3 regions of the Inquilinus sp. NPDC058860 genome follow, and region 3 is predicted to be linked to each of the others. Evidence: riboswitches for the same ligand, from Rfam matches in the RefSeq annotation. Region 3 holds a riboswitch; each other region holds the start of a gene.
What was found. A riboswitch is a leader RNA that binds a small molecule or an ion and turns the genes downstream of it on or off. The one in region 3 is predicted to bind cobalamin.
Positions count from the first base shown of each region.

Region 1: linked by a shared signal. The riboswitch ahead of ACFW16_RS20735 (ABC transporter substrate-binding protein) and the one ahead of ACFW16_RS13305 (GNAT family N-acetyltransferase) in region 3 are both predicted to bind cobalamin.
Region 2: linked by a shared signal. The riboswitch ahead of ACFW16_RS04085 (aromatic ring-hydroxylating dioxygenase subunit alpha) and the one ahead of ACFW16_RS13305 (GNAT family N-acetyltransferase) in region 3 are both predicted to bind cobalamin.

Region 1 covers NZ_JBHYMS010000031.1:6,985-12,509, forward strand. The annotation lists gene rpsD (30S ribosomal protein S4) at 1-428, opposite strand, end outside; gene ACFW16_RS20725 (ABC transporter ATP-binding protein) at 572-1,336, opposite strand; gene ACFW16_RS20730 (FecCD family ABC transporter permease) at 1,333-2,367, opposite strand; gene ACFW16_RS20735 (ABC transporter substrate-binding protein) at 2,364-3,404, opposite strand; cobalamin riboswitch at 3,437-3,668, opposite strand; gene ACFW16_RS20740 (hypothetical protein) at 3,891-4,613, opposite strand; gene ACFW16_RS20745 (restriction endonuclease) at 4,692-5,525, opposite strand, start outside.
Region 2 covers NZ_JBHYMS010000004.1:53,967-59,491, reverse strand. The annotation lists gene ACFW16_RS04090 (2Fe-2S iron-sulfur cluster-binding protein) at 1-842, opposite strand, end outside; gene ACFW16_RS04085 (aromatic ring-hydroxylating dioxygenase subunit alpha) at 855-2,081, opposite strand; cobalamin riboswitch at 2,216-2,428, opposite strand; gene ACFW16_RS04080 (haloacid dehalogenase type II) at 2,607-3,329, shown strand; gene ACFW16_RS04075 (Lrp/AsnC family transcriptional regulator) at 3,357-3,851, shown strand; gene ACFW16_RS04070 (NAD-glutamate dehydrogenase) at 3,895-5,525, opposite strand, start outside.
Region 3 covers NZ_JBHYMS010000016.1:8,230-13,754, forward strand. The annotation lists gene rpsP (30S ribosomal protein S16) at 1-287, opposite strand, end outside; gene ACFW16_RS13295 (VOC family protein) at 330-725, opposite strand; gene ffh (signal recognition particle protein) at 739-2,136, opposite strand; gene ACFW16_RS13305 (GNAT family N-acetyltransferase) at 2,305-2,892, opposite strand; cobalamin riboswitch at 2,986-3,197, opposite strand; gene dapF (diaminopimelate epimerase) at 3,292-4,140, shown strand; gene ACFW16_RS13315 (hypothetical protein) at 4,216-5,361, opposite strand; gene ACFW16_RS13320 (thiamine phosphate synthase) at 5,424-5,525, opposite strand, start outside.

The DNA of each region.
Region 1 (5,525 bases), on a different contig from region 3:
TTGATCTCGATCACGTCGCTGTCCTTGACCTGGTAGGACGCGATGTTGAGGCGCTTGCCGTTCACCAGCACATGGCCGTGGTTGACGATCTGGCGGGCGGCGAACACGGTCGGGACGAACTTCATCCGGTACACGACGGTGTCCAGGCGGCGCTCCAAGAGACCGATCAGGTTCTCGCCGGTGTCGCCCTTGCGGCGCACGGCCTCCTCGAACAGGCGGCGGAACTGCTTCTCGCCGATGTTGCCGTAGTAGCCCTTCAGCTTCTGCTTGGACATCAGCTGCGTGCCGAAATCGGTCGGCTTCTTGCGCCGCTGGCCGTGCTGGCCCGGGCCGTATTCGCGGTTGTTCAGCGGGCTCTTCGGACGGCCCCAGAGGTTGACGCCGAGGCGGCGGTCGATCTTGTGCTTCGAATTCAGGCGCTTGCTCACGCGCTCGATCCTCTCTCATGTTGTCCCGGTAGGCCCCGCCAAAGGCAGGGCGGGGCGCCGGCTCATGCGCCGGACCCGCGTTCCCAGGAATGGAAGCGGTGAAGAACGCCATTCTGGGCCGGATGTCAAGCCTGAAGCCGGTTTCAGCCCGGCAGGTAATGGATATGCGGCCGGCCGTGATGCGGCGACCGTTCGACATGGGCCCGCACCCCGAACACCTCGCGGATCCGCGCCTCGGTCAGGATCTCCTCCGGCGCGCCGGCGCAGACCACCCGTCCCTCCCGCAGCAGCGCCACGGCGTCGCAGAACATGGCGGCCAGGTTGAGGTCGTGCAACGCGACGATGCTGGTCGCCGGCAGCCGCCCGACCAGCGCCAGGATCTCGAGCTGGTGCTGCACGTCGAGATGGTTGGTCGGCTCGTCCAGCAAGAGCTCGGTCGGCGTCTGGGCCAGGGCGCGGGCGATCTGCACCCGCTGCCGCTCCCCGCCCGACAAGGTGTGCCAGGGCTGGCCGCGCTTGTCCGCGAGCCCGACCCGGCGCAGCGCCTCCTCCACCGCCGCGTCGTCCTGCCCGGTCCAGGCCGAAAGGGGGCCGCGATGCGGCGTGCGGCCGAGCCGGACGATGTCGAGCACCGTCACCTGGGCCTCGGTCGCCGCCTGCTGCTCGACCAGGGCGACGCGGCGGGCGATGGCCGCGCGCGGCAGGCCGGCGATATCGGCGCCGCCCAAGGTGATCACGCCGCTCTCCACACGCCGCAGGCGGCAGATCAGGCGCAGCAGGGTCGACTTGCCGGCGCCGTTCGGACCCAGCAGGCCCAGCATCCGGCCGGGCGCCGCCTCCAGCGTGACGCCGTCGACGATCATCCGGCCGCCGGCGGCCCAGCGCACGTCCTGCGTCGCGATGGTCATGCCGCCCGCCTCGCCCGATAGAGCAGCAGCGCGAAAGCCGGCGCGCCGAACAGGGCGGTGACCACGCCGATCGGCAGGACCTGCTGCGGGATGATGATGCGCGAGACGATGTCGGCCAGCACCATGAAGACGGCGCCGATCATCGCCGAGGCGGGCAGCAGCCGGGCATGGCCGGGCCCGACCAGGAAGCGCGCCGCGTGGGGGATGACGAGGCCGACGAAGCCGACTGACCCGACGATGCTGACCATGGTCGCCGTCATCGCCGCGGTGGCCGCGAACAGCACCACCCGCACCCGGGTCACGGCGATGCCGAGCGAGGCGGCGGCGTCCGCCCCGAAGGTGAAGGCGTCGAGCGCGCGGGCGTGCAGGAGGCACAGGACGAAGCCGAGCGCGGCGACCGGGACCGCGACCTGGACGTCCGGCCAGCGCACGCCGCCCAGGCTGCCGAGCAGCCAGAACATCACGCCGCGCGCCTGCTCGGCATTGGCCGAGGTGGTGACGATGGTCGAGGTCACGGCGTTGAACAGCTGCGACCCGGCGACGCCCGCCAGGATGACGCGGTCGGTGCCGCCCCCGGTCCCGGCCGCCAGCAGCGACACCAGGACGAAGGCCAGGACGGCGCCGATGAAGGCGCCGCCGGACAGCGAGAGGGCGCCGCCGCCCACCCCCGCGATCATCACCGCGACGGCGCCGGTCGACGCCCCGGCGGAGATGCCGAGGACATAGGGCTCGGCCAGCGGGTTGCGCAGCAGCGCCTGCAGGATCGCGCCGGACAGGGCCAGCGCGGCGCCGCAGCAGGCCGCCACCAGGGCGCGGCTGAGCCGGTAGTCCCAGACCACGCCTTCCTGGATCGGGCTGACCGCGAAGCCGGCGCCGAGCAGCCCGTTGGCCAGCACCCGGACCGTGGTGGCCAGGGGGATCCGCATCTCGCCGATCGACACGGCGAGCGCGATGGCCGCGACCAGCGCCGCCAGGGACAGCGCGGCCAGCAGGGCGCGGACGCCCCAGCCGCCATCGAGGAGCGGCCTCATCCCCCGAGCCCGAAGCTCTTGATGCCGCGGGCCAGCGCCTCGATGCCGTCGACGGCGCGGATCGAGGGCTGCATCGCCTGCACGTCCATCACCACGAAATGCTTGTCCCTGACCGCCTGCAGCCGGCTGGCCACGGGATCGCCGGCGAGGAAGCCGAGCTTCGCCGCGATGTCGTCGGCCGGGTAGCGGCGGCGGCTCATCTGCCCCAGCACGATGATCGCGGGGTCGGCGGCGGCGATGCGCTCCCAGCTCACCAGCGGCCACTCCTCCTCCGTGGTGATGACGTTGCGGGCGCCGAGCTGCCGCAGGATCCAGGCCGGCACGCCGTTCCTGCCGGCGACGAACGCCTCGCCCGCGACCTCCTTGCTGGAGAACCAGAACACCACCGGCACGCCGCCCGCCTGCCGGCCGGCCACCGAGGCGATGGCCGCGGCCTCACGCTGCCGCAGCTCGGCGACCAGCGCCTCGCCCCGGTCGGACATGTCGAAGATCCGGGCCAGGTCGCGGATCTCCCGATAGACGAGGTCCATGGTGAAGAGCTGCCTGCGCACGCCGTCGCCGCCGCCGGAATTGTCCTTCGCGACGCAATCGGCCGGCGAGATGTAGGTCGGGATGCCGAGGCCGGCGAACTGCTCGCGCGTGCCGACCGAGCCCTTCGGCCCGACATGCCATTCGAACTGGGCCGTCACCAGCTCCGGCTCGGTCCCGACCACGGATTCGAAGCTGGGGTCGTTGTCGGCCAGGCGCGGGATCTTCGCGTTCGCCGCCTCATAGGCCGGCAGCACCGGGCCGAACCAGACGGCGGTGCCGACGATGCGGTCGGCCAGGCCGAGCGACAGCAGGATCTCGGTGCTGCTCTGCCCGATCGACACGGCGCGCCTCGGGGCGTGGTCGAAGGTGACGTCGACGCCGCAGTTGCGGATGGTCAGCGGATACTGCGTCGGGTCGGCCCAGGCCGCCGGCGACAGGACCAGAAGCCCGGCCAGGGCCAGGGCACGCGCCAGAACGCACGAAGAAAAGGACCGGAATGCCGCCATGATGCCTCCTGCCCGGGCCACCCCGCCCGGGAAACGGATTGCGCTGCGACGGCAGGTCTCCTGGCTCGCGGATCATGGCTTCGCATCGGCCTTCCCACCCGCGCCGCGGGCAGTGGCATGGCCCTCGAGGGACCACGAGGACGCTCGGCGATCCGCTGACAGTTGCGGGGGCAGCCACGGATTCCGCCCACCCATGCACTTGATGGGGGGCGCCACCGTGTTCCCTTTTGATCCCGGATGGGAACCGTCGCCGCGATGTGTATCAGCACGGCCGAGAGCCGGTCAATCGAGGGGAATCGGACATCCCTTTCTGTCATGCCCGGGCTTGACCTGGGCATCCAGAAATGTCGAGGCCGCTCCGGGTGGCCCCTGGATCCTCGGGTCAAGCCCGAGGATGACAATAGAAATTGAAACCCTCTCCTCTCCTACGCCCGAAAGTCCTCGACCAGACACCCGTAAGCTCGACATGGCACCCGGCGACGGCGCTCAGCTGCTGTCCGGCTTCGGGAGCCCAGGCGGCGGGCGGCCGTCTTCGAGCGTGTCCGGCCGTTCAGGCCAGCCGTCTCCGGCCTCAGTCACGGCAATGCATTCCGGTTCCGCACCGGGCGGACTGCCGGAGGCATCGTCATCGGCCTCAAGGACGTCGTCCCAGCCCTGCGGCAGCCGGCTCGGGTCCAGCCGGCGGCCGAGCCAGCGGCAGACCTCCCGCACGAATTCGTCGGGCGGCAGCGTGTCGATGCGGACGTCCAGGACCTCGTCCTCGGTCAGCCTCTCCCACACGTCGGCCCGCAGGCGTTCGGTCGCCTCGGGATCGACGGTCCCGCCGACCCCGGCGAGGTCCGCCGCCTCGGCGGCCGTGACCGCCTCGACCACCGCCTGCACCGCCTGCTCCCGCCGCCGGCGGCGGCGCTCCAGCGCCCCCGACTCCTTGGCCGCGGCCCGGCGGTGCAGGTGTTTGCCGCGGACCCGCTCGGCCATGGCGATCGACAGGCGTATCGAGCGGGACAGGCGCGACTGCATCAGCGCGAAATCCGGCGCCGCCTCCCGCCCCGCCGGCGTCACCGACTGCTGCTGCAGCGTCATCCGCTTGGACCGGATGTCGATGTCGACCACATCGCGCAGCTTCTCCAGCGCCCATCCCGTCCAGTTCAGGTCGGGATCGGCCGGCCGGGCCTCGGTCGCGTCGCGATCGGTCTGCGCCATGCTCATGGAACGTATCATGAACATGATCGCGAGCTAAGGCAATAGGACGTTGCGCAAACTCATCTCGCCCGTCGGGCGGCGGAATCACTCGTCCTCGGTGAAGAAGTCCTCGTCCAGCCGCTTGAACTCGATCGCCCGGCTGACGCGGACGCCGACATCGTGCTCGATCATCAGGTCTGCGAGGCGCTGGCCGTCGATCAGGATCACCCTCTGCGAGAGGTGCTGGACGAAGTCTTTCGCCTGCTGGCTGAAGCCGGAGGTGGTGACGAAGACGCCCTTGGTCGCGCCGCGCCCGACGAGGCTGCCGACGAAGGCCTGGACGTCGGGCCGGCCGACGGTGATGCCCTCGGCATAGCGCTTGGCCTGGACGTAGATGCGGTCCAGCCCCAGCCGGTCCTCGTTGATCTCACCGTCGATGCCACCGTCGCCGCTGCGGCCCAGCCGGGTGGCGGCGTTGCGATGCGAGCCGCCATAGCCCATCGCGACCAGGAGATCGACGATCACCTGCTCGAAGAAACTACGGCTGTTCTGCAGGATGCGCTGCAGCAACTCGTCGCGCAGCGCCGCCTGCAGGGCGAGATGGGCGGCCTCGATCTGCTCTTCCGGCGTGGTCGTGGCCGTCGGCTCGGAGACCGCCAAAGAGGCTTCGGGGGTCAAGCCAGCTTCAGCGCCCGCCTCTGCACCGCCGCGATAGAAGTCCCGGAAGCTCGGGTACTGCTGCAGGAGCTCTACATCGATCCGCTCCGGATTGCGCGCGAGCAGGGCGCGCCCGGCCTCGCTGGCGACGAAGCGGCCGCGGCGGGGCGAATCGATCAGCCCGGCCTTGCCCATGTAGAACTTCGCCCAGTGGATCCGGTTGCTCAGGATCTTCTGCCGGCCGCTGGGCAAAAGCTGGTCCCGCTCCTCCGCGGCCAAGCC
Region 2 (5,525 bases), on a different contig from region 3:
CGGCCGGAGCGGGTGAAGGCCACCTGCATCCCCTCCCCCGCCGCCTCGGCCGGCGGCGCGATCGGGGCCGCGACCGGCACCGGCGCCGGGGTGGCGCCGAAGCTCTCCTCATGCCAGCGCGCCGCCGGCACGCCGAGGTCGCCGGCCAGCCGCCGCGCCGCGTCCATGAACCGGTCCGGGCCGCAGCAGAACACCGTCCGCCCAGCCGCGTCCGGGCACAGCGCGGACAGCAGCGCCCGATCCAGCCGGCCGCTGGCCCAGCCCTCACCCGCCGGCGCGCCGGTGACGACGAAGCGCAGCCGCAGGCCGGACGCCGCCTCGGCCATGTAGCCCAGCTCCGACCGGAACAGCAGGTCCTGCGGCCGCCGGGCGAAATGGACGTAGACCACATCGGTCTGCGGCGCGGTGTCGAACAGCCAGCGCGCCATCGACATCATCGGCGTGGCGCCGCTGCCGGCCGACAGGAACAGGTAGCGCTCGGCCGGGTGGTCGAGCAGCGAGAAGCGGCCGGTAGGCCCGTGCGCCGTCAGCGCGTCGCCGACCTTGAGCCTGTCGAACAGCCAGCGGGTGGCGACGCTGCCTTCCTGCACCTTGGCGGTGATCTTGGCGTGGTGCGGCCGCGACGGGGTGGAGGCCAGGGTGTAGGTGCGCAGCACCGGCTCCGGCCCTGCCGGCAGCTCCAGCGTCACGAACTGGCCGGGGCGGTAGGAGAACCAGCTGCCGTCCTCCGCCTCGAAGCGGAAGGTGCGGACGTCCGGCGCCTCCTCGCGGATGCCGATGCAGCGCAGCCGGGCCGTCTTCGCGTTCCACAGCTTCGGCGTCGCGGTCAGGGGGCCGGGCATGTTCCGCCGGCCCTACGCCACGTCGCGGATCGAGGTGGCGCCGGTGCCGCCGCCGAGCCGGTGGGTGAGGGTGTCGGCGTACCAGTCGACGAACTGGATCACCGCGCCCTCATGCATCCGCGAATAGGGCCCGGGCTCATAGGCCGGGGACAGGATGCCGCGCTGGTTCTCCTCGACGATGCGGCGGTCCTCGTCATTGGTCGCGGTCCACACCTCGGTCAGCGCCTGCAGGTCGTAGTCCACCCCCTCGACCGCATCCTTGTGCACCAGCCATTTGGTGGTGACCTCGGTCTCGGTCGGGCTGATCGGCAGGATGCGGAAGCTCAGCGCGTGGTCGGCCAGCAGGTGGTTCCAGCTGTTCGGATAGTGGTACAGCAGCATCGAGCCGAGCTTGGTGGTCGGGAACTCGGCCAGCAGGCGGCTCACCGCGGGCTGGCCGCTCATGGTCATCGAATGGGCGTCGTTGATGAACGGCACCCGCATCACCCGGTACTGCATGTCGTCCGAGATCTGGTAGCGGCTGGGCAGGCCGATCGCCTCGCAGCTCTGCCAGTGCGCGAGGATCTCCGGAGCCTCCTCCATCCCCTTCTGGCCGCTGGTCAGGGTCGGCTGGTCGGAGAAGACGCGGCACAGCTCCGGATGGTTGCCGGAGCAGTGGTAGCATTCGCGGTTGTTCTCCATCACCAGCTTCCAGTTGCCGCGCTCGATGATGGTCGAGCTGTGGGCGACCTTGGCCTCGGACAGGAGGTGGGGCGCCATATAGGGCTCGATCATGCGGCGCAGCGGCTCGAAGTCGCGCGGCTCCTCCGCCAGCGAGATGAAGATCCAGCCGGCGACCTCGTGGCAGGCCATCGGCTTCAGCCCGAACTGGGCCGGGTCGATCGCGTCCATCATGTCGCGGGCGAAGATCAGCTTGCCTTCGAGGTCGTAGGTCCACTGGTGGTAGGGGCAGACCAGGCGCGGGCGCGAGCCGCGCTCGTCGGTGCACAGGCGCGAGCCGCGGTGGCGGCAGACGTTGTGGAAGGCGCGGATGGCGCGGTCGCGGCCGCGCACCACGATCACCGGATACTCGCCGATCTGCACGGTCAGGAAATCGCCCGGCCGCGTCACCTCGCAGGCATGGCCGATGAACAGCCACTCCTTATAGAAGATGTGCTCCAGGTCCAGCGCGTGATAGGCGGGGCTGGTGTAGAAATCCCGCTTCAGGCTGAAGCCCGGCGCGCGGGAGAGCAGATCCATCAACATGGCCGAACGCGCTTCCATACCCGATCCTCTCCTCTGGGCACGGTCGCAGATGTGGCATCCGGGTACGCGCGCTCGGCGACCGGACCGGCCCCTCGCGAACATGCCCGCCGACCGCCCACCGCGATCACCGAACAAAACTCCGTCGAGGCTGGTTTCCGGACTCCGGCGGGCTTCCTGGCCCGGTGCGGCGCCTTCCCGGATCGCTCCAGTGGCCCCTGCCGCACCTTCACCGCCGTCACCGTTGCGGGGGCAGCGCCGGAGTCTCACCGGCTTCCCAATTCTCCGGCCTGCCGCTTCTTGGATCGGCGGCATCGGCCGGCACCTCTTGGCAGGGATCATGGCGCGACTCCGCGGCCCCGCACGCTCCAGAGCCGACACGCCATGACGCGGCTGCGACACGGCATTTTCTGCTGCGGGACGGCCGCGCTGCGCCAGCGCCTGCCGCCGCCGGGCACGAATGCGCAGCCCCTGCCGGCACCGCCGGCGGACAATCGGAAAACCGGAACCGGAGGACGCACCATGACGCTGACCGACTTCAAGATCCTGACCTTCGACTGCTACGGCACGCTGATCGACTGGGAGACCGGCATAGTCAACGCGCTGGCGCCGCTGACCGCCCGCGTGAAGGCGCCGCTGAGCCGCGACCGGATCCTGGAGGCCCATGCCCGCCATGAATCGGCGCAGCAGCGCTGGACCCCGGCGCGGCGCTACAGCGAGCTGCTGGCGATCGTCTACAAGCGCCTGGCCGAAGAATGGGGCGTGGCGGCGAGCTGGGAGGAGGCACTGGCCTATGGCCGGTCGATCAAGGACTGGCCGGCCTTCGCCGACACCGCCGGCGCGCTGCAGTACCTGAAGAAGTACTACAAGCTGGCCATCCTCTCGAATGTCGACAATGCCAGCTTCGCCCTCAGCAACGTCCGGCTGCAGGTCGAGTTCGACGCCGTCTTCACCGCCGAGGACATCGGCAGCTACAAGCCGGCGTCGCGCAACTTCGACTACATGCTGGAGAAGCTGGCCGGCATGGGCATCGCCCCGGGCGAGGTGCTGCACACGGCGGAAAGCCTGTTCCACGACCACGAGCCGGCGACGGCGGCGGGTCTGGCCACCTGCTGGATCCACCGCCGCCACGCCGAGGGCGGCTTCGGCGCCACCATGAAGCCGGCGACCGAGCCCAAGGTCGATTTCCGCTTCACCAGCATGGCGGAACTGGCAAAAGCTCACCAGAAAGCACTGCGCGGGTAATCCCGCGGTAGACAGGACGAGGAAGGGATGGCGGGCGCGCCGAAGCTGGACCGGATCGACATCGCCATCCTGGCCCGGCTGCAGGCCGACGGGCGGATCACCAACGCCGCTTTGGCGGAGGCGGTCGGCCTGTCGCCCAGCCCCTGCCTGCAGCGGGTGAAACGGCTGGAGGCGGCCGGCTACATCACCGGCTACGGCGCCCGCATCGCCCTGTCGAAGCTGACCGAGAGCGTGACGGTGTTCACCGAGGTGACGCTGAGCGACCACCGGCGCGAGGACTTCATCCGCTTCGAGGCCGGCCTCGCCACGGTGGAGGAGCTGCTGGAGTGCCACATGGTCAGCGGCGGCTACGACTACCTGCTGCGTTTCCTGGCCCGCAGCATCGCCCATTACCAGCAGGTGATGGAGGCGCTGCTGGACCGCCGCCTCGGCATCGAGAAGTACTTCAGCTACATCGTCATCAAGTCGCCGATCCTGCGCCAGGCCGCCCCGCTGCAGAAGCTGCTGCGGGAAACCGAGTAGGTTGGGTTCGCGTTGGCGAACCCAACCTACCTCCGACCGTCCCTCACCCCGTCGCCAAACCGCGCAAATTGCGGTTGGCGACAGCCAGCATCGACAGGTCGACCTGGTCCAGCGCCTTCAGCTCCGACACCAGCTGATCGATCCGGTCCACCGGGGCGCGGCGGTGGCCGACCCAGGCCTCCACCACATCGGCCCCGGCCGCGCCCGCCGGCGCGTCCTGCAGGGCACGGACCGCCAGGTCGGCCTGCAGCGTGTACAGGTCGTCGACGATCGCCCCCACCGCCTGCTTCTGCCAGTGGTTGCTGGCCGGCATCCGGCTGGCGCCGTCGCGCAGCCAGGCCAGGCCCAGCCGGCGGCCGGCCTCGAAATAGACCGACGCCACCTCGCTGACGCCGCGCCCGGCCTGGTCGGCGATGCGGATGATGTCCAGCCCCGCCGCCCACAGGTTCAGCCGGGCGACGCGGCGGGCCAGATCCTCCGGGAAGCCCGCCTCGACGAAGCCCCGGGCGCGGGTGTCGATCACGGTGCGGGCGTCGTCGAAGATCGCGGCGTCCAGCTGGCTCTCCAGCTCGGCCAGGCCGGGCTTGAGATGCGCCACGTCCTGGCTGATGTCCAGGCCGCGGCCCTGCTGGCGCAGGATCCAGGCGACGCTGCGCTCGATCAGCCGCCGCGTCGCCAGCATGGCGCGGATCTGCGCCTGGGCCTGGGCCTTGTTGTCCAGCGCCTCGACCGCCGCCCAGATGTCGCGCAGGCTGAAGCCGTCGCGGACGATCAGATAGGCGCGGGCGATGTCGGCCACGCCCATGCCGGTCTTGTCCGCCAGCTCGGAGACGAAGGTGGCGCCGACCCGGTTCACCATGCTGTTGGTGACGTGGGTGGCCACGATCTCGCGCCGCAGCCGGTGCTGCGCGATGGCGTCCCTGAAGCGCTCGCGCAGCGCCGTCGGGAAGTACAGCGCCAAGTCGTCGACCAGGGCCGGGTCGTCCGGCAGGTCGCTGGCCAGGAGGGCGTCGTAGATGTTGATCTTGGCATAGGCCAGGATCACCGCCTGTTCCGGCCGGGTCAGCCCTTCGCGGTTGCCGGAGCGCTGGGTCAGCTCCTCGTCGGTCGGCAGCATCTCGATCACGCGGTCGAGCCTGCCGGCCTTCTCCAGCCCGCGCATGAAGCGGGCCTGCTGGTCCAGCACCTCGAAGCCCTCGCCGACCGCGAGCGACAGCGCCTGGCTCTGCAGGTAGTTGTCGCGCAGGACCAGCTGGCCGACCTCCTCGGTCATGCTCTCCAGCACCGTGTTGCGCTGCTTCAGCGTCAGGTCGCCGGCCTGGACCACGGCGCCCAGCAGGATCTTGATGTTGACCTCGTGGTCCGAGGTGTCGACGCCGGCCGAGTTGTCGATGAAGTCGGTGTTCAGCTTGCCGCCCGAACCGCCGGCGCCGATGCGGGCATATTCGATGCGGCCGAACTGGGTGACACCGAGATTGGCGCCCTCGCCGATCACCCGGGCTCGGACGTCGCGCCCGTTGATGCGCAGCGCGTCGTTCGCCTTGTCGCCGACATCGGCGTGGCTCTCGCGGCTGCTCTTCACATAGGTGCCGATGCCGCCGAACCACAGCAGGTCGACCTGGGCCTTCAGCATCGCCTGGATCAGCTCGTTCGGCGTCACCGTCTCGCGCTCGA
Region 3 (5,525 bases):
GCCGACTTCTTCGGCGTCTCGGGATAGGTCGGCATCGGCGCCAGCTCGGCCTGGCCGAGGAACTTGGCGACGCGATCCGTCGGCTGCGCGCCGACCGACAGCCAATGCTTGATGCGCTCGGCCTTCAGCACCAGGCGCTCCGGATGATCCTTCTCCAGCATCGGGTTGTAGGTGCCGACCTTCTCGATGAAGCGGCCGTCGCGCGGGCTGCGCGTGTCGGCGATCACAATCGAGTAGAACGGGCGCTTCTTGGCGCCGCCGCGGGTCAGGCGGATCTTGACGGACATTGCGGTACTCTCCTCAGGGTCAACTTGCTGTGTTGGGGAAGCTCAGGCGGCGTCGTGACAGACGATCTCGACGTGGTGGCCGTCGGGGTCGATCACATAGGCGCCGTAGTAGTTCGGGTGGTAATGCGGCCGCAGGCCCGGCGCACCGTTGTCGCGGCCGCCGGCGGCCAGCGCCGCCGCGTGGACGGCATCGACCGCCGCGCGGTCCGAGGCCCGGAAAGCCAGGTGCAGGCCAGGCATCGGGGTGGGGCGGTCCTCCCCCGGCTTGGCGATCCAGAAATGCCCGTTCCGGGCCGGCAACGGCTCGCCGTAGCCCACGGCGTCGTCGAAATCCCGGATGCGTCCGTAGCCGAGCGGCGCCAGAGCAGCGTCGTAGAAGGCGCGGCTGCGCGCCAGGTCGGCGACGCCGATGGAGACGTGATCGAACATCATGGTCATGACGATCCCCTCCTCACATCTTGAAGCCGGGCGGCAGCATGCCGGGCGGCAGCTTGGGCATGCCGCGCATCATCCCGGCCTTCCCCAGCTTCTTCATCCGCTTCATCATGTCGGCCATCTGCTGGTGCTGCTTCAGCAGCTTGTTCACGTCCTGCACCGAGGTGCCGGAGCCGGCGGCGATCCGCACCTTGCGCTTGGCGTGGATGATCTTGGGGTTCCGGCGCTCGATCGGCGTCATCGAGGAGATGATCGCCTCCTGCCGCTTGATCATCTTGTCGTCCATGCCGGCGGTCTTCATCTGGTCCTTGATCTTGCCGACGCCGGGCAGCATGCCCATCAGCCCCTGCAAGCCGCCCATCTTGCGCATCTGGCGCAGCTGCGAGGCCAGATCCTCGAGGTCGAACTCGCCCTTCTGGATCTTGGCCGCGAGCTTCTCGGCATCCGCCTTCTCGATCGTCTGCGCCGCGCGCTCGACCAGGCTGACGACGTCGCCCATGCCGAGGATGCGGTTGGCGATGCGGTCGGGATGGAACAGCTCCAGCGCGTCCATCTTCTCGCCCACGCCGATCAGCTTGATCGGCTGGCCGGTGACGGCGCGCATCGACAGGGCGGCGCCGCCGCGGCTGTCGCCGTCGACCCGGGTCAGGACGATGCCGGTGACGCCGACCCGCTCGTGGAAGGTGCGGGCGACGTTGACCGCGTCCTGGCCGGTCATGGCGTCGGCCACCAGCAGGGTCTCGGTCGGCTTCGTGGCGTCGCGGATCGCCACCACCTCGGCCATCAGCTCCTCGTCGATGGCGAGGCGGCCGGCGGTGTCGAGCAGGACGACGTCGAAGCCCTCGAGGCGGCCGCGCTCCATGGCGCGGCGGGCGATGGCCAGCGGCTCCTGCCCCGGGACGATAGGCAGGGTGGTGACGCCGATCTGCTCGCCCAGGATCTTCAGCTGCTCCTGCGCGGCCGGGCGCCGCGTGTCGAGCGACGCCATCAGGACCTTGCGGTTGTCGCGGTCCTTCAGGCGCAGGGCGAGCTTGCCGGTGGTGGTGGTCTTGCCCGAACCCTGCAGGCCGACCATCAGCACCGGCACCGGCGGCACGGCGATCAGGTTGATCGGGGTCGCGGCGTTGAGGTCCGGCGCCTCGCCGGGCGTGCCGCCCAGCATCTCGATCAGGCAGTCATGGACGATCTTGATGACCTGCTGGCCGGGGGTGACCGAGCGCAGCACCTCCGCCCCGACCGCGCGCTCGCGCGCCTTGTCGACGAAGTCCTTGACCACCGGCAGGGCGACATCGGCCTCGAGCAGCGCCACGCGCACCTCGCGCAGGGCGGCGCCGACATCGGCCTCCGTCAGCGCGCCGCGCTTGCGAAGCCGGTCGAAGATGTCGCCGAGACGGCCGCTCAGACCTTCGAACATGATCGCCCTTCGAATTCGCCCAACCCGAAACCGGGGACCCCAAACAGAAAAGCGCCAGTGCGCGACACTCGCGGACTGGCGGCACCCCATGGGGTCTCGCTGCGGGCCGATCCCGCAACGGTCGGTCTTCTAGGCGGATGGAGCCGCGGAGTCAATGCGGCGGAACGGCTACCCCGCCCCGCCGTCGCGGCGCAGCACCAGGATGAAGCCGTCCTCGCCCGGCAGGCCGCGGCCGGCCTCGGAGGGGACGGCGCCCTCGGCGGTCGACGGCGGCGGCTCGCTGCGGTCGAGGAACGCCTCCATGGAGGCGACCGGCCAGCGCCAGATCGTCTTGTTCTCCGGCGCCGCGCCGATGCCGGCATACAGCCGGTGGGCATCGGCATTGTCGGACGCCATCTCCCACCGCACCCGCATCGCCTGGGATACGGCGATATCGGCCAGGGCCCGCATCAGCTGCCGGCCGATGCCGCGGCCGCGCGCCCGCTCGCGGACATAGACGTCGTCGACCCGGATGAAGTCGCCCCCGGTCCAGACCGAATAGTCGATGATGTAGCTGACGTAGCCGACCACGCCGCTGCCGTCTTCGGCGATCAGGCCGCGGAAGCGCGGCGGCACCTCGGCCAGCGCCTCGTCGAGATCGGCGCGCTGCGCCGTCATCGCCGCCGGGTCGCCGGTGAACGCCGCCAGCTCGCGCAGCATGTCGAGCAGCATCGGCACATCCGCGGCCACCATCGGCCGCACGGTCAGATCGGACACCACAGCGTCTCCCGCCTTCGGCAGGGGGTCGCGGGAGGGAGCCGGCCGGACTCGCTGCCGCCCGACGCGCCGCCCGGGGACACCCCGCCCCGTCACACGCACAAATCCGACGGCAGGTCTCCTGGCTCGCGGGTCGCCGCCGCACGCCCCCTTCCCGGAATCAGCCGGTGGCTTCGGGCGCGGGCTCGCCGCCTACAGTTGCGGGGGCAGCGCCGGCCTTGCCCGCCATTCACTCGCTGAACGAAGGCGCACCGGCTTCCCTTTTCACCCCGGTCTCCCGGGGCACCGTCGGCCGCCATGCTAGCGGCCGGCCCTCGCCCTGTCGATCACGCAGGGCTCGGCCCTCGCACCGAGGGGCCGGTTGATGCCATATGAGAAGAGAGACCTTGGGAGCGGGCGATGGACGGGCTGCCGTTCTGGAAGATGCACGGGCTGGGCAACGACTTCGTGGTGCTGGACGCGCGCGAGCGGCCGATCACGATCCATCCTGACCAAGCGCGGCGCATCGCCGACCGGCACCGCGGCGTCGGCTTCGACCAGCTGCTGGTGATCGAGCCGACCGAGACCGCGGGCGCCGACGTGTTCATGCGCATCCTCAATGCCGACGGCACCGAATCGGGCGCCTGTGGCAACGGCACGCGCTGCGTCGCCGCGCTCGTGATGGCCGACACCGGTGCCGACAGGGCCGTGATCGAGACCCGCGGCGGCCTGCTGGAATGCCGCGGCGCCCCCCAGGGCGGCGTCACCGTCGACATGGGCCCGGCCCGGCTGGGCTGGCAGGAGATCCCGCTGGTGCATGAGGCCGACACGCTGCATCTGCCGGTGTCCTCCGGCGCGCTGTCGGACGGGGTCGGGGTGTCGATGGGCAACCCGCACGCCGTGTTCTTCGTGCCGGATGCCGAGAAGGTGCAGATCGACGGCGTCGGCCCGGTGCTGGAGCACGACCCGCTGTTCCCGGAGCGCGCCAATATCGGCGTGGTCCAGATGCTGGCCCGCGACCGGCTGCGCTATCGGGTGTGGGAGCGCGGCGTCGGCGTCACCCAGGCCTGCGGCAGCGGCGCCTGCGCCGCCGCCGTGGCCGCCGTGCGCCGCGGCCTGGCCGAGCGCACCGCCTGGGTCGAGCTGGACGGCGGCACGCTGCTGATCGAGTGGCGCGAGAGCGACGGCCATGTGCTGATGACCGGCCCGGCCGAGACCAGCTTCGCCGGCATCCTGTCGCGCGGCCTGCTGGACGGGCAAGCCGCGTAGGTTGGGTTCGCGACCGCGAACCCAACAGGGACCGAGCAAACGGCGGGATGTTGGGTTCGCCCCGGCGAACCCAACCTACGGCAGCGAACGGGCGGCGAGGCAGGCCCGGCACCCCCACCACAGGGCATAGATCAGGCCGAGCAGCAGCAGACGCAGCCAGTACGCCAGGGCGAAGACGAAGCCGATCGCACCGAACAGGACGGTGGCGGTCAGGTCGGCCAGCCGCCGCGACCAGCGGATGGTCGCCTTCACCGTGGTCAGCGCGCCTCGCTTCAGCACCTTGAACACGGCCAGGGTGCGGTCGCCCATCACCGCCGACACCTCGTCCACGCGCCGCAACTCCGGCACGTCGTCGACATAGCGCAGCAGCTCGACCGACTGCGCCGGGCCGACCCGGTCGGCGATCCGGCCGGCGGCGCCGACGGCCTCGTCCAGCCCGTCCAGGCGGTCGCGGCGGATCGCGGCGGCGAAGACGGCGCCGGGCCGCATCACCGTGTCCTGCCATCCGGCCTCCCGCACCTGCCGGCGCAGGGCCGGGAAATCGACCACATCGGCGACCATCCGGCCGAGGCGTTCGGCGAAGCGTGCTGACAGCCTGCCCGTCCGCCGGGCGATCTTGAACACCGACACCGCGCCGCGCGGCAGGGCCGCGGCCCCGCCGGAGCCCCAGGTCGCCGCGGTCAGGGTCAGCCCGATGCCCGACAGGCCCAGCGCCAGCTCGTCCACCGGCTCGCCGCTGCCGAAATGCCAGAGCTCGCGGCCGATGTCGCGCAGGTCGCCGACGAAGGTCATGTCGGCGGCGAAGGCGCCGGCCAGGCCGGAAAGGCCGCTTCCCTCCCCGGTCACGGCGCCGGCGACCGCCTGCCGCGCAGCCCGGGCCGTGGTGCTGGCCGTGGTGGTCTCGTCCTCGTATCGCGCCCGCCATTCAGGCTTGAACGGGGTGTCCGTCATCTCGGCCACCTTCAGCCAGACCGCGGCCTCGTCGATGTCGTCATCGGCGAAGGCCCTGGCGAGCTCGGCGTCGATCTGCTCCGGCGAGGTCCCGGCCCGGGTCCAGGCGGTCAGCGTGGCCTCGACCTCCTGCGCCTCCGGCATCCGGGCCAGCTCGGCCTGGACGAGCTCGACCAGCGGGCCGGCGGCGCGCAGGGCGAGGACCAGCCCGATCAGCCCCGGGACCGTGATCACGACGAATTCCAGGACGCGCAGCGGCCGCAGCTTCATGGAGGCGGGGTTCTCATCCGGCCCCGACCTATAGCATGGCGGGCGGCGCTCCCGACAGGCGGTCAGGCCTGGCCGGCGCCGAGCGCCGCGAGATGCGCGCGGATCGCGGCCGTGGGATCGCCGGCCCGCATCACCCCGCCCATCACCGCGGCGCCGGCGAAGCC